Regions from separate parts of the Oceanobacillus sp. NCCP-135 genome, predicted to be linked through region 1. Evidence: predicted binding sites of a transcription regulator. Region 1 holds the regulator's gene; the other holds the start of a gene.
The links. The regulator NrdR, encoded in region 1, represses ribonucleotide reductase genes. The targets are predictions, from matches to a motif close to AACACNATATATNGTGTT.
Positions count from the first base shown of each region.

Region 2: the regulator NrdR is predicted to act here: its motif matches at 4,413-4,430, upstream of nrdD (anaerobic ribonucleoside-triphosphate reductase).

Region 1 covers NZ_BAAKSZ010000003.1:89,210-96,264, forward strand. The annotation lists gene polA (DNA polymerase I) at 1-1,524, shown strand, start outside; gene mutM (DNA-formamidopyrimidine glycosylase) at 1,538-2,365, shown strand; gene coaE (dephospho-CoA kinase) at 2,379-2,978, shown strand; gene AC6HVZ_RS03265 (glyceraldehyde-3-phosphate dehydrogenase) at 3,147-4,178, shown strand; gene AC6HVZ_RS03270 (cytosolic protein) at 4,338-4,736, shown strand; gene nrdR (transcriptional regulator NrdR) at 4,762-5,226, shown strand; gene AC6HVZ_RS03280 (replication initiation and membrane attachment family protein) at 5,239-6,579, shown strand; gene dnaI (primosomal protein DnaI) at 6,842-7,055, shown strand, end outside.
Region 2 covers NZ_BAAKSZ010000039.1:11,488-18,542, reverse strand. The annotation lists gene AC6HVZ_RS17865 (ATP-binding protein) at 1-346, shown strand, start outside; gene AC6HVZ_RS17860 (TnsD family transposase) at 358-2,250, shown strand; gene AC6HVZ_RS17855 (Tn7-like element transposition protein TnsE) at 2,213-3,778, shown strand; gene nrdD (anaerobic ribonucleoside-triphosphate reductase) at 4,489-6,432, shown strand; gene AC6HVZ_RS17845 (4Fe-4S cluster-binding domain-containing protein) at 6,453-7,055, shown strand, end outside.

The sequences.
Region 1 (7,055 bases):
GTATTCGATGCCAAAAAAACATTAGTAGCATTGTTAAGAAATGATATTCATATTAAAGGAATATCATTTGATATGCTTCTAACTTCATACTTACTTAACCCAGCAGAGAATAATCACGACATTCCCGCAATTGGAAACCGGATGGGAAAAACAAATGTTTTATATGATGAAGAAGTTTATGGCAAGGGTGCAAAATTAAAAGTGCCAAAAGAGTCTGATTTAGCAGAGCATGTAGTTAGGAAAACTTCTGTATTGTTATCACTTAAAGATAAAATGGAAGAGCAACTGAGAGAAAATGAGCAGTACGAGCTATGCAAAGAATTAGAAATGCCACTTGCCCTTATCCTAGGTGAAATGGAGAGTTTAGGTGTACGGGTGGATGTTGAACGGATTGAAGAAATGGGAAAGGATCTTAAAGATCGATTAACTAATCTTAAAAAAGAAATTCATGATTTAGCTGGTGAAACGTTCAATTTAAATTCACCAAAACAACTTGGCCCAATTTTGTTTGAAAAGCTGAAGCTGCCTGTGATTAAAAAAACAAAAACAGGTTATTCAACCGCTGCAGATGTATTGGAAAAATTAGAGAATGAACATGATATAATACCAAAGCTTCTTTTGTATAGACAATTAGGTAAACTGCAATCTACCTATATTGAAGGATTATTAAAAGTTGTTAATAATGATACTAATAAAATTCATACCCGCTTTAATCAAGCATTAACGCAAACGGGAAGATTAAGCTCTGTTGATCCCAATCTACAAAACATACCAATACGTTTGGAAGAAGGTAGGAAAATTCGTCAAGCATTTGTACCAGTAAAAAAAGATTGGATAATGTTTGCCGCTGACTATTCACAAATTGAATTACGGGTTTTAGCACATATCGCTAAGGATGAAAAATTAATAGAAGCCTTTAAAAATAATGCGGACATTCATACACAAACAGCGATGGATGTATTTCATGTTGGAAAAGAAGAAGTAACATCCACTATGCGCCGACAGGCAAAGGCTGTAAACTTTGGAATTGTATATGGTATCAGTGATTATGGTCTTTCGCAAAATCTGGGAATTACTCGTAAGGATGCTAAAAAGTTTATTGACCGCTATTTTGAAAGCTACCCTGGCGTTAAAAGTTATATGGAAGAAATTATACAGGAAGCAAAACATAAAGGCTATGTCAGTACAATAATGAAGCGTAGAAGATATTTGCCGGAGATTACGAGCAGAAACTTTAATCTTCGCAGCTTTGCCGAGAGAACAGCCATGAATACACCAATACAAGGAAGTGCTGCAGATATCATTAAAAAAGCTATGATTGATTTGCATGGTAAATTAAAGAAGGAAAAGCTTCGGGCAAGGATGCTATTACAAGTCCATGATGAATTGATCATGGAAGCACCAAAAGAAGAAGTTGAACAATTAAAGGAAATAGTTCCAGCGATGATGGAGAAAACGGTAGATTTAATTGTTCCATTAAAGGTTGACTATGCGTTTGGAGATAGCTGGTTTGATGCCAAATAAGGAGACTAGTAACATGCCGGAATTACCAGAAGTAGAAACAATAAAAAATACGTTAAAGCAATATATTATAAATAAAACGATAAAGGAAGTAGAAGTTCATTGGCCAAATATAATTAAAGAACCAGATGATGTTGACCATTTTAAACTACTACTGACTGATCAAACGATTCTTGATCTAAGCCGAAGAGGGAAATTTTTATTATTTCATTTAAATGATTATGTGATTATATCCCATTTACGTATGGAAGGAAAGTATAGTGTTAATAAAGGGAGTGAACCAGTTAAAAAGCATACCCATGTTATATTCAGATTTACAAATGGTGAAGAACTTCGCTATAATGATGTACGCAAATTTGGCACCATGCATATTTATAATAAGGGAGAAGAATTAGTAAATAAACCGCTAAATAAGCTAGGACCTGATCCGTTTGATAAAGCTTTTACCTTCGACTATTTTTATAAAAAGCTAAAGAAAACAGATCGTGTGATTAAATCAGCCCTTTTAGATCAAACAATTGTAACAGGACTTGGTAATATTTACGTAGATGAAACATTATTTAAAGCTAGTGTCCATCCATTAAAACGGTCAAGTAAACTTACCAAAAAAGAAGTAAAAGAGATACAGGAGCAAGCAATCACCACATTGAGTGAAGCTGTAAAACAGGGTGGAACTACCATCCGATCTTATGTAAATAGCCAGGGAAATATGGGTATGTTTCAGCAGGAACTTTTTGTTTATGGACAGGAAAATAAAGCATGCAAAAAATGCGGAAGTCAAATTATAAAATTAAAAGTCGGCGGTCGAGGTACACATATATGTGGTAGCTGTCAAAAAAACTAAGAGGTGACGTACAATGGCAATGGTTATAGGACTGACTGGCAGTATCGCAAGTGGAAAAAGCACCGTCTCTCTCATGTTCGATGATTTTAATATACCAGTTGTTGATGCAGATAAAATATCTAGAGAAGTTGTGAATCCTGGTGAGCAGGCATATGATCAAATAATTGCACTATTTGGCAAAGAAATTTTGCGAAATGATAGATCACTTGATCGAAAGAAGCTTGGGGCAATTATTTTTGCAGATGATAAGAAAAGGAAAAAGTTAAACAGTATAGTACATCCCGCAGTTAGAGAAAAAATGCTTCAGCAAAGAGATGCTTTTCTTGAGGCAGGAGAAGAATGTGTTGTCCTTGACATTCCATTATTATTTGAGAGTAAACTAACTCGTTTTGTTGATAAGACGATAGTGGTATATGTTGATGCAGCAGTACAGCTGAACCGCCTGATGGAACGTGATGGTTATAACGAAGAAGAGGCTAAACAACGAATTAATTCACAACTATCTGTAAAGGAGAAAGCTGAAATGGCAGATGCAGTAATCGATAATAATGGAACAAAATATGAGTCTTTTCAACAGTTGGAAGATTTGTTGAAAGCATGGAAAGTACTTTGATTAATTAAGGTCTGGATTAAAACGTTAATACGTTAAAATCTAGACCTTTTCTTTATTGTTTTTTTATTGTTAGTACTCTGCCAAAAATTATAACACATCTTTCGCTGAATATGTTATACTAATTAATATAAAAACAAAATGAGTATAACACATATGGGAGGATTACAAATGAATAAAACACGAATTGCTATTAATGGATTTGGTCGAATTGGTCGAATGGTATTCCGACAAGCGGTTAATGATCACAAATTAGAGGTTATTGCAATTAATGCAAGCTATCCTCCAGAAACGCTTGCACATTTAGTTAAATACGATAGTGTACATGGAATTTTTGAAGGTGAAGTAAAACCGCTTACAGATGGTCTTGAAATTAATGGAAAAAAAATCAACCTGGTAAACTCACGTGAACCTGAGAATCTACCATGGAAAAAATATAATATTGATATTGTTATTGAAGCAACCGGTAAATTTAAAACCAAGGAAAGTGCTGGGCAGCATATCAAGGCAGGTGCGAAAAAAGTAGTTATAACAGCACCAGGAAAACAGATTGATAATACAATTGTTATGGGAGTGAATGAAAAAACATATCATCCAGATCGGGATGATGTTATTTCGAATGCTTCCTGCACAACGAATTGCTTAGCACCTGTCGTAAAGGTATTAGATGATAATTTCAATATTATTAATGGATTGATGACAACTGTGCATGCTTTTACAAATGATCAAAGGAATCTGGATAATCCACATAAGGATCTTAGACGAGCAAGGGGATGCACCCAGTCCATTATCCCAACATCTACCGGGGCTGCAAAGACTTTAGGGGATGTTTTACCACATTTAAATGGTAAATTACACGGTATGGCACTAAGGGTTCCTACACCAAATGTTTCTTTGGTGGATTTGGTAGTTGATGTGGAAAAATCAGTAACGATTGAGGAAATTAACCAAGCTTTTAAAAATGCAACAGAGAATGAGATGAAAGGTATTATAAAATATAGTGAGGAACCACTTGTATCGATTGACTATACCTCAACAGAATACTCAAGCATTATTGATGGGTTATCAACCATTGTCATGGAAAATAATAAAATTAAAGTAATTGCTTGGTATGACAATGAGTGGGGCTATTCAAAAAGAGTACTAGATTTATCAAAATATGTTGGAAGTTACTTGCATCAGCAACAAGTAAAAATTTCATAATTTAGTAAAAGCACTTATTTACCGTCTGCCCAATGTGATCGGAAATAGGTGCTTTTAATTTTACATGCTACCCACTCTTTATTTTTTCATAGAGGATTTACTCGAAACATGTTAAAATATAATTATTATACATAAATAAATAGTTCGGGGTGTAGAGATATGTCGTTGCGCAATACTATTTCAAAGTATTTAAATAATCATTCGGAATCCAGAGAAGAGCACTGGGATCCATCACTTCAAACACATTATTATAAAACAACAAAAGACAAAGGGATGCAGATGCTCGAGAATTATTTTAGAAGTTCTCAAACGTACGACATTAATTCCATTTCAAACGAACATGGAGAGATTAGTGTAAATGTTAAAAAAGGAAAGAAAGCATTTATTGTTGCCACAGTGATTATGGTAAGACCATATCAAACTGCCATTGATTTCTCTGTAACAACAGAATCTGTACTTCCATTTGATTTTGGTTACAGTTTTAAATTAATTCAGAAGTTATATGCGCAAACTAATAAAGAATTGTCACTAATTGAGAAAACAAAAATACATCGATAAAAACGATGGATGGGGATGAACTTAGGTGAGATGTTCAAATTGCCACAATAAAAGTACTAAAGTCCTTGATTCACGTCCAATTGAAGAAGGACGATCTATTCGCAGAAGAAGAGAATGTGAACAATGCGGATTTCGTTTTACCACATTTGAACGGATTGAGGAAATACCTTTAATAGTTGTAAAAAAAGATGGAGCAAGACAGGAATTCAGTCGGGAAAAACTGATTCGCGGATTAATTAAGGCATGTGAAAAACGACCAGTTCCACTTGAGAAAATTGAAGCAATAGCCTACGATGTGGAAAAAGAACTCCGTAATCTTGGTCCATCAGAAATTGACAGTAATGAAATAGGTGAAATGGTAATGGACAGGCTCTCCGATGTAGATGAAGTTGCCTACGTTCGATTTGCATCCGTTTATCGCCAATTTAAAGATATAACTGTTTTTCTTGATGAACTCAGGGATTTAATTAATACAGATAAAAAGAAATAAGTACCAGAGTTGATGAAAGGGTTAGATGAAATGAAATATATAGGAAAAATCTTGCCTATTGAGGGATATTATGTGTTATTAAAAGAATATTTACCAATAGATTACGCAAAATCTTTAACCCATTTATACCAGCCGCTGATTGGTATTCAAGCAGTTGTATTATACCAGACGCTTTTGCACGAAATGGAGCTGCAGCATGACAAAACACCACAAACTCACCATACATTAATGAATTATTTAAATTTACCATTGGATGAAATATATAAAGCTAGGTTAAAGCTTGAAGGTATCGGTTTACTAAAGACATATGAAAAAAAATCAGCTGTCAATAACTTTTATATTTATGAGCTGCAAAGCCCTTTTGCACCCAAAAATTTCTTCAAGGATGCCATGCTAACGCAGCTTCTATATCATCATATAGGTGATAATAAATTTTTAGCATTAAAAAATCACTATTATAATGAGTCAACTGAGCAGCATGGGAAAAATATAACCGCATCTTTTACGGATGTATTTCAAACAATTACCCCGTCAGTAGAGAATCATGAACCCAATATTGTTCCTGAAACAAAGGCACTTAAAGAAAACGGGATTGACTTTTCATGGATTGAACAGATGTTGAAGCAGCGCATGATTCCAGTGCAAAGGATATTAACAAATACTAATCGTAAATTAATATCACAAATGATGATTTTATATGATTTAGCATCCTATGAAATTGAAAAGTCAATACTATGGGCATTGACAGAAGATAATATTTTGAATACGGATGAATTTAAAACAGCTTGTCATGATTTATTTAAATCAAAGCATAATGATGCAACTATAAAATTATCTAATAAAATTGTGATGCCGAAAGACTATAAACCAACAACAAAGGAAGAACAGCTTATTTTTGAATTGGAAACAATTTCGCCAAAGCAATTATTAGAGGATTTATCAAGTGGAAATCAAGCTTCTGCACAAGATATGAAAGTTATTCAGGAGGTGATGGTATCTCAAGGGTTACCATCTCCGGTCATGAATGTGTTGATCCATTATGTCTTATTACAATCTAATATGAAGCTTTCCAGAGCTTATTTAGAGAAGATAGCGAGTCATTGGTCCAGAGCGAATTTAAAATCAGCAAAAGAAGCAATGGCATTTGCTAAAAAGGAAAAAGAAAAGTATCAAAAAGGAGCAAACGTTAAATCTAATTATCGAAAAACGGGTACGAAAGAAATTGTTCCTGACTGGTTTAAAGAACGAAAACAAAAACAACAAAAACCTACAGAGAAATCCGGAAATAGAGATAACACAAACGAACAGGAAGAAATTGCTGCATTATTACGTCAGTATTCTAGCAAAAAATAAATAACTATAAGGATGTTCAAAAAGAAGATTAAAAAGGATCGAGACCGGCTAAAGTCACAGACATCCTATCTTTTAGGCCTATGTGCTGTGGTTGAAGTTCTCGGTCAGTGTGGTTACGAGCACGAGGAAGCATCACTGGATAGTATCGTACGCAAAAGAGTTTTTTTTGTTTTCAAAGAAGCGTTCGTACTTGTAGATGATCCCCAATGACCCCATTTTTATCGGCCTTTTTAAACAACCGCTATTAGCTGGGGGTGAAAGAATGGAACCAGTCCAATCAACTTTAAAAAAATGGATGCATAAAAATGGTGATTTCCAGAAAAACTATAATAAAATAAAAGATGATGTTTTGAATGATCCGGAAGTTAAAGAATTTTTATCACTTCATCCGAATATCACACAAAGAGAAATCGATAAAAACTTGATTAAATTATATGAATATAAAACGCAGTCCAAGCAATGTGACCGATGTTCTT
Region 2 (7,055 bases), on a different contig from region 1:
ACAAAAGAAAAAAGAAAAACGAGCAGAAGAAAGGCAAAAACAACAATCTTCGGTCTTGGAGAAGGTCATTCTTGCTTTGATTGGACTAGATATGGATGCCAATCTTTCAGAAAAAGCAGCGACGAACGTTCTGAAGCGCTTTCCAGATTCATCTCAAGCAGAATTGATGCAAAAGGCTCTTACTTATATTGAAGAACAACAAAAGCCGAAAATTAAAAAGAAAGCTACCATACCTAACCACCTTCAGAACTTAATTAATCAAGGAAAGAAGAAGAAACGCTCTGCATATGAGTCACTGCTAGATTCGAATTATATTAAAAATCCGTTAGACGAGTTTGTTATTTAGGGGGCTTTGAGATGCTATCCTTTTTCCCTTCCATCTATGAGGATGAATTGCTTTATAGCTGGTTTTCCCGATATCATATTCGTTCCTGCAACGTCAGCCCGAAAGTAACCATGAAGGATTTATTTGGTTCAGCAAATACCATTGCAATTCCGGATTTGCCGACTTATTTAGATAAGTTCTACGAACGTATTATGCATTTTGATATTAAGTCATTAGAAAGCCTCATTTTTAATCATACGCTGTTTCGTTATTATACAGTCTTTCAACCGGAAATCGTAAGAGGGAAAGTATATCAGGCAATGGTCGAAGAAAATCAACCGGGTGCTATACATACAATGACAGGAATAGCAGCGAGCGTGGTAAAGGAATGGATGTTTCTCCGATTTTGTCCGACATGCCTTCAAGAGGATATACAAAAGAAAGGGGAACCTTACTGGCATGTATCACACCAATTTCCGGGTGTTTTCACTTGTTTGAAACATGGTGATTATTTATGTGATTCAACTGTAAAATTCAGAAACACTGAAAAACATGAATTTGTTGCTGCCACAAAAGATAACTGTCCAAGTATTTTTCTACAGGCTTCATATTCGGATAAGACTAAGGATTTCTTAAATATGATTGCTAGACAAAGTCAGGAACTCTTATCGTCTGATTTCCTGTTTACATTTGAAGGCATCCAAAAAGCCTATCAATATCTTTTAAAAGAAAAGGGCTTTTCAAATATTAACGGAAAAGTTGATCAGAAAAGGTTAGTTGAGCAGTTTCAGTTTTTTTATGGTGAGGAGCTTTTGAGTGTCGTCCAATCTTCGGTCAGTTATGGAAATCCATTTTGCTGGATTAAAAACATCACTCGAAAGCACCGTAAATCCTTTCATCCTTTACGCCATATTTTATTTATCCATTTTCTTGGTGAATCAGTAGAAACATTTTATAATTTTGGATATAAAGAGTATCATCCATTTAGAGAAGCTCCCTATTACTGTTTAAATCCTGCTGCGAGCCACTTTAAGGAAAGGGTCATTACAGATGTGCGAATGAGTTTATGCACGGATACAAGGCGCCCTGTGGCTACATTCAGTTGTTCTTGTGGTTTTGTTTATTCAAGACGAGGGCCTGATAAAGTAAAAGAAGACAACTTAAAGGTTGGTCGCATTAAACAATTTGGACATATATGGGAATCAAAGTTAAATCAGTTAGTTCATATAGAAAAGAAAAGTTGGTATTCAGCTGCAAGGGAATTGCAGTGTGATATAGGGACGGTTAAGAAATACGCAACTAGACCCACTTTTAAAGAAGAAGGTATTTCTGAAGAATCTACTGAGAACATAACTTCAACTAAGCAAAAGGAATGGCTGGATTTGATACAGATGTATCCAGAAAAATCAGTTACACAATTAAGAAAAATAGTACCTGCCTTATATGCTTGGCATTATCGAAACAATAGAAATTGGTTTAAAGAGCATTCACCGAAACAAGTAAGAAAGGCTGAGACTTCAAAAAGAGTGAACTGGACAGAAAGGGATGAAGAAATATTATTTCAAGTAAAGCAGATAATTAATAAGCTGTACGCTTACGACAAGCCAATTTATGTAAATAAAACTCGTATCGGTAAAGAAATCAATCAGTTATCACTTATTGAAAAGCATTTAGCAAAGTTACCAATGACGAAAAAGTATATAGAAGAACATATTGAATCAAGACATCAGTTTCAAATAAGGAGAATAAAATGGGCATGCGGACAATTGGAAGTTAAAGGGGAAGAAATTATTGAGTGGAAGGTAAGACGTTTAGCTGGAATCCGTGATGACGTAAGCGAGGAAGTACAAATTGCATTGAAAACAGAAATATTGAATTACAAAGCAGGTGATCAAGATTCTAAAAATCAGACCATGGCCTTTTAAAAATGAATTAGTAACACTGCAATGGATTGGAAACGTCAAATTAGAAAATAAACAATGGCGCATACAGGCTGCATTTGTCCATAAAAATGATTGCACTATAATAACCCTTCCTATGGCAGCCCTCCCTTTGTTAAGGATAGGTACACCTTATCACGGTGGATTGCCAATGCAAACACAAAAGAGGGGTACATTATACGAAATTCAAGTGGATAATTTGAAGAATGGATCCATTTCGAAAGCGATTAATGTTTGTAGGAACTTTAATTATTTTCTTTATAAGAAACCAGTGTTAATGAATCAGTATATGTGGTCATTTCAATCAGGTGGTATAACGTATCATACTCCACAAACAGAAATGATACGAGCATTTTTTGCGATTAACAAGATTCTTACAAACGCATTGTTGCGACCAAACGGGCTCGATTTTTTAGTAAATAAAGTATCTATAGATCAAAACCGAAAAGCAGCGATTAACTTTTCCGATGAAATCCCTGGCACAATAATGACAGATGATTTTGCCCGTTATTTTGGGTGGCTATATTTACATCCTGAAATGAAACAATCGTATTCTTCCGTTCAAAGTAATGCTTATGCAATGATGATAAATGGTCCAAATTTAAAAGGAACTCCAATGAAAATGGCAATGCCAGATACAGATGAATTCAACCTAACCGTTAGAGGATTACGAAAAAATAACGAAATACTAATATTAGAATGGCTGGCATCAGACCTCGCTGATCCGCCATTCAAAGAGTTGAATATTCAACACAAATCAATAAAAAAGCGTCTGTATACACCAGATAAAAGAAAAAAGAGACTGTCAAAAATGGAACAGTCACAAGAACATGTATTAAACGAAAACAACGGAGAGCGATCAAGAGAGGATGCAAATCAACCGGTCATTGATATAGAACCCACTCAGATAGCTTTCCGTCAATCAACTATAGTAAATAGAATACCAAAACAAGAACAAAATGTGAACCAAGGAGATGAATATATTTCAAACTCTGGTCGTGGCGGGGGAATTAATCAGAGTGTTGTTGGATTAGACGAATCAATATTTGGCGGTAAAATAACGCCTATAGAATTTAGATCCATGGAAATTGCTGATACATATATGAACTACCGATTGGACCATTTTTTTGCGATGATCAGGTATCTTGCCGGGTATTATAAAAATCTAAGTGTATCTGTAAATTTTGTTTATCTGCCATTAGGAAGAAAATTTTCCTATTTGCCAGACGGGAGAAGGAGAATTTGTGCTATTGTTAAAGTGGTTAATGGGATTAAAGAGTCCTTCATACTTGAAGTAGCTGTTCCGGATAATCGCTCCTTATCTACATTAATTGTACCTTCGTCAGTAGCAACTTATAGTAGTGAAAACCATATTAAAGGATTACTGAACAAGTTGGTCTTAAATAGTGGAAGTTGGAGTAATTCTTTCTTAAAAAATCAGGTACATCACAAGGTAAGACATTCTAATGAGACTGCAAGGAATTGGGCTCAAAGGATAAGATACTACCTATAGTAGTACTAATATTTAAGGGTTCACAGATATCGTTTAACAACGCTCTCTGAATATAATAAAAAAAGTAAAAACTTTGCACATTTATTAAAATTACTTCTCTAATTGTGGTTTTAAAAATAAAGATGAACCGTTTATAAAAAAGGGGTATTCGGATTATCGTGTAGAATACCCATATTAAACAGATAACATCCAACATACTATAAATCGGATAATAGTGTGGAATCTCTTATGAAGTTCTCCACAAAAAGAGATGGATAAAAAAGTAACAGAAATAGCTTAATTAGTAAGAGTTAGTATTCGTACATTTCATCAATGTGATCAGATTGGATTATTGACTTCAAAAAAACACCGATTATAGCTATAGGGGTACCGTAAATTAATAACAATAGGCCCATTTTCAAGTTGATTACCTCATAATCAACTTGCTAGAATCGAAATCCGTCCAAATTTTATGACTCCTAGATTCTGTTTATAGTTCTTCAACAATTTTTCGCCCTTTATCAGAATGTAATAATGATGGTGTTTTTCTGAAGGTAAGAGTATATTTTCATTCTGTTAGACTACCCTCCCCGGGGTACCGCATCAAACCTTTTTCTTAAACAAAATCAATATGTAGTGACTTATATCACGAGTTGATGCTATATATTGTGTTAAGATAATGAAGAATTAACAAGATATATAATTAAAAAGTCTAAAGGAGAGGTTTGTGCATGTTCCGAAATACGATTGATATTATCGACAAGTTTACATCACAACAAGAAAGCAAGCAAACAGATTATCTTAGGCATGAAAACAGTAATTATGTTTATTCCTTACCGCTTTTAAGGCATAATTTAACGAATCATGCGGAGGAAGAGTTTCTTTTTAACCACATTCTCCCACCAAAAATAAAAGAGTTATATGATGAGGGAATTGTCTATGTGCACGATAAGCAGCTTGCACCATATTGTGTATCCATTAGCTGTATGGACATTGCTACAAAAGGTATTCCGTCGCTGGCTAAAAATATGATTTCTTCCAGGCCAACTAAGCGGATTTCAACTTTATTACGGCATTTTAGTAATGTTGTTACATTAGTATCACAACAAGTCTCAGGTGCAGTCATGCTAGCACAACTATCAACCATTGCAGCTTCTTATTTATTTGATGAGGAAAGTCGTGGTATTACATACACAGATGAAGAACTCGTAGAATTGTTTCAAAGTCTTATCTGGGAACTAAATATGCCACTTAGATCTGGGGCACAAAGCAGTTTTTCTAATATTACATTAGAGTTCGGGAAACCTTCTGAAGAAATAAAAGATCAATATATCGTCATCGGTGGTGAAGGACGACATATACAGTATAAGGATATACCAGCAACTTACTTTGACCGTATAAACCAAGCTATTATTGATGTGATGAAAAAAGGGACAGGTAGTGATGGGATTCCTTTTACCTTCCCATTATTAACAGTGCAAATTGATGATCACTTTAATTACCAAAATCCATTATTTATCGAACTATTGGATAAAATGTATCATTGGGGTGGTGTATATTTTGAGAACTTTAAAACAAAGCCATTTAAGGATCCGTATTACAAAGCATTAAATCCGCTCATTCAAGCAAAAGACCCAGAGGTGAGTAGAAGCCTTTGTTGCAGATTGCAAATCAACTTAGAGACACTATCCAAAGCCGGTGGTGGTGTTTTCGGATCATCAACAGGTTCCACAGGTGCTGTACAGGTGCTCAATTTAAACATGAATAGAGTGCTTTTGGAATTCGGACATGACATGGATCTCGTCAAAGTGAAGTTACGTGAATACATGGAAGTTATGCAGGAAGCTCACATGGAAAAGAGAAGGTGGATTGAACAAAACAAGGAATTATACCCGACTTTCTTCGCCTTTAATAAAGACTTAAAAAACTACTTTAATGTGTTCGCCCTTACTGGAATGAACGAAGGTCTCATAAATTTAGGCTATAAGGATGGAATTAAAGATAAAGATGGTAAAATGATTGCTCATGAAATTATGCAATGCATGACGGAGATTGTAAATGGATTTATTGTGAGGGATAAAGTGGCATGTGGAATTGAGTATGCCCCTGCCGAAAATGCTGCCATCAAACTTGCACGCCATGACCTTAAATGGGCAAAAGCAAATAATCAAGAAATCTTTGTACAAGGTGAAGGAGATAATCCTTACTTGACCAGTGGCTGTATGACTCCATTTTCTGAAGAGGATTTCCTAGAACAATTGGAAAACAGTGCCGAATTCCAAGGCTACGCTACATCTGGCAGTGTGTTACATCATTTTCTTGAAGCAAAAGTAAAACCAGAAGCCTTAGCAAAATATTTGGATAAAATATTTGAAAAACCGATTAATTATATTACATTGACACCAACTATTACGTCTTGTATGAGTTGCGGTCAAAAAATCATTGCCGAAGATGCCAAAAACATTCATCAATGCCCAGTCTGTGAATCAAAAGATATTGCAACTTTCAGCAGGGTTATTGGTTATTTGAAAATGATCTCCAGAAACAACATACATGTAGATGATAGGGGATATTATGAAGGGAAATATAACTTCTGGTCGAAAGCGAGAAGACATGATTGGACGATTAGAAAACGATTAAAAGAGGATGTGTTGAAGGAGGTTGTTCACCGTTAATTAGCGGTGATTACATCACAATGAAACTATACAATAACTTTATTCGCACATTTACTGACCTGCCTAATCATACGACGTTATTGATTCATTCATTGTCAGGCTGTCCCCTTCATTGTTTTGGCTGTCACAATTATGATGAAATCATCGCTAACACACCAAAAGAATATAAGACCACAGATGATTTATATGAATATTTGAAGAAAAGTGGCTTTTTGTTCGATGCCGTAATGTTCAGTGGAGGCGAATTTCTGATTAACCCATTAGATGAAGTGCGTGACCTATTGCAACAAGTGAGGGCACATTTTGATGGAAAAATAATTGTAACAACTAGCGGAGTTTATTACCAAAAGTTGCGAACATTATATGAGGAAAACCTTGTTGATGGTGTCCATATCGACATGAAATTACCATACCATGTGTTGGATATAAAAGAAGATGCTCAAGTTTATAAAGATATTATGGGAATCACACCAAGCAAAAAACTTGTTGATCAATTAATCGCAAGTGTTGACGCAGTAATTGAACATAACTCAATCTTAGACCAAGTTCGAACAGTGCAATATCCATTGCTAGATGAGGCGTTTTTTGCAGAGATAAGGCATTTTGTAGAGGAAAGAAAAGCC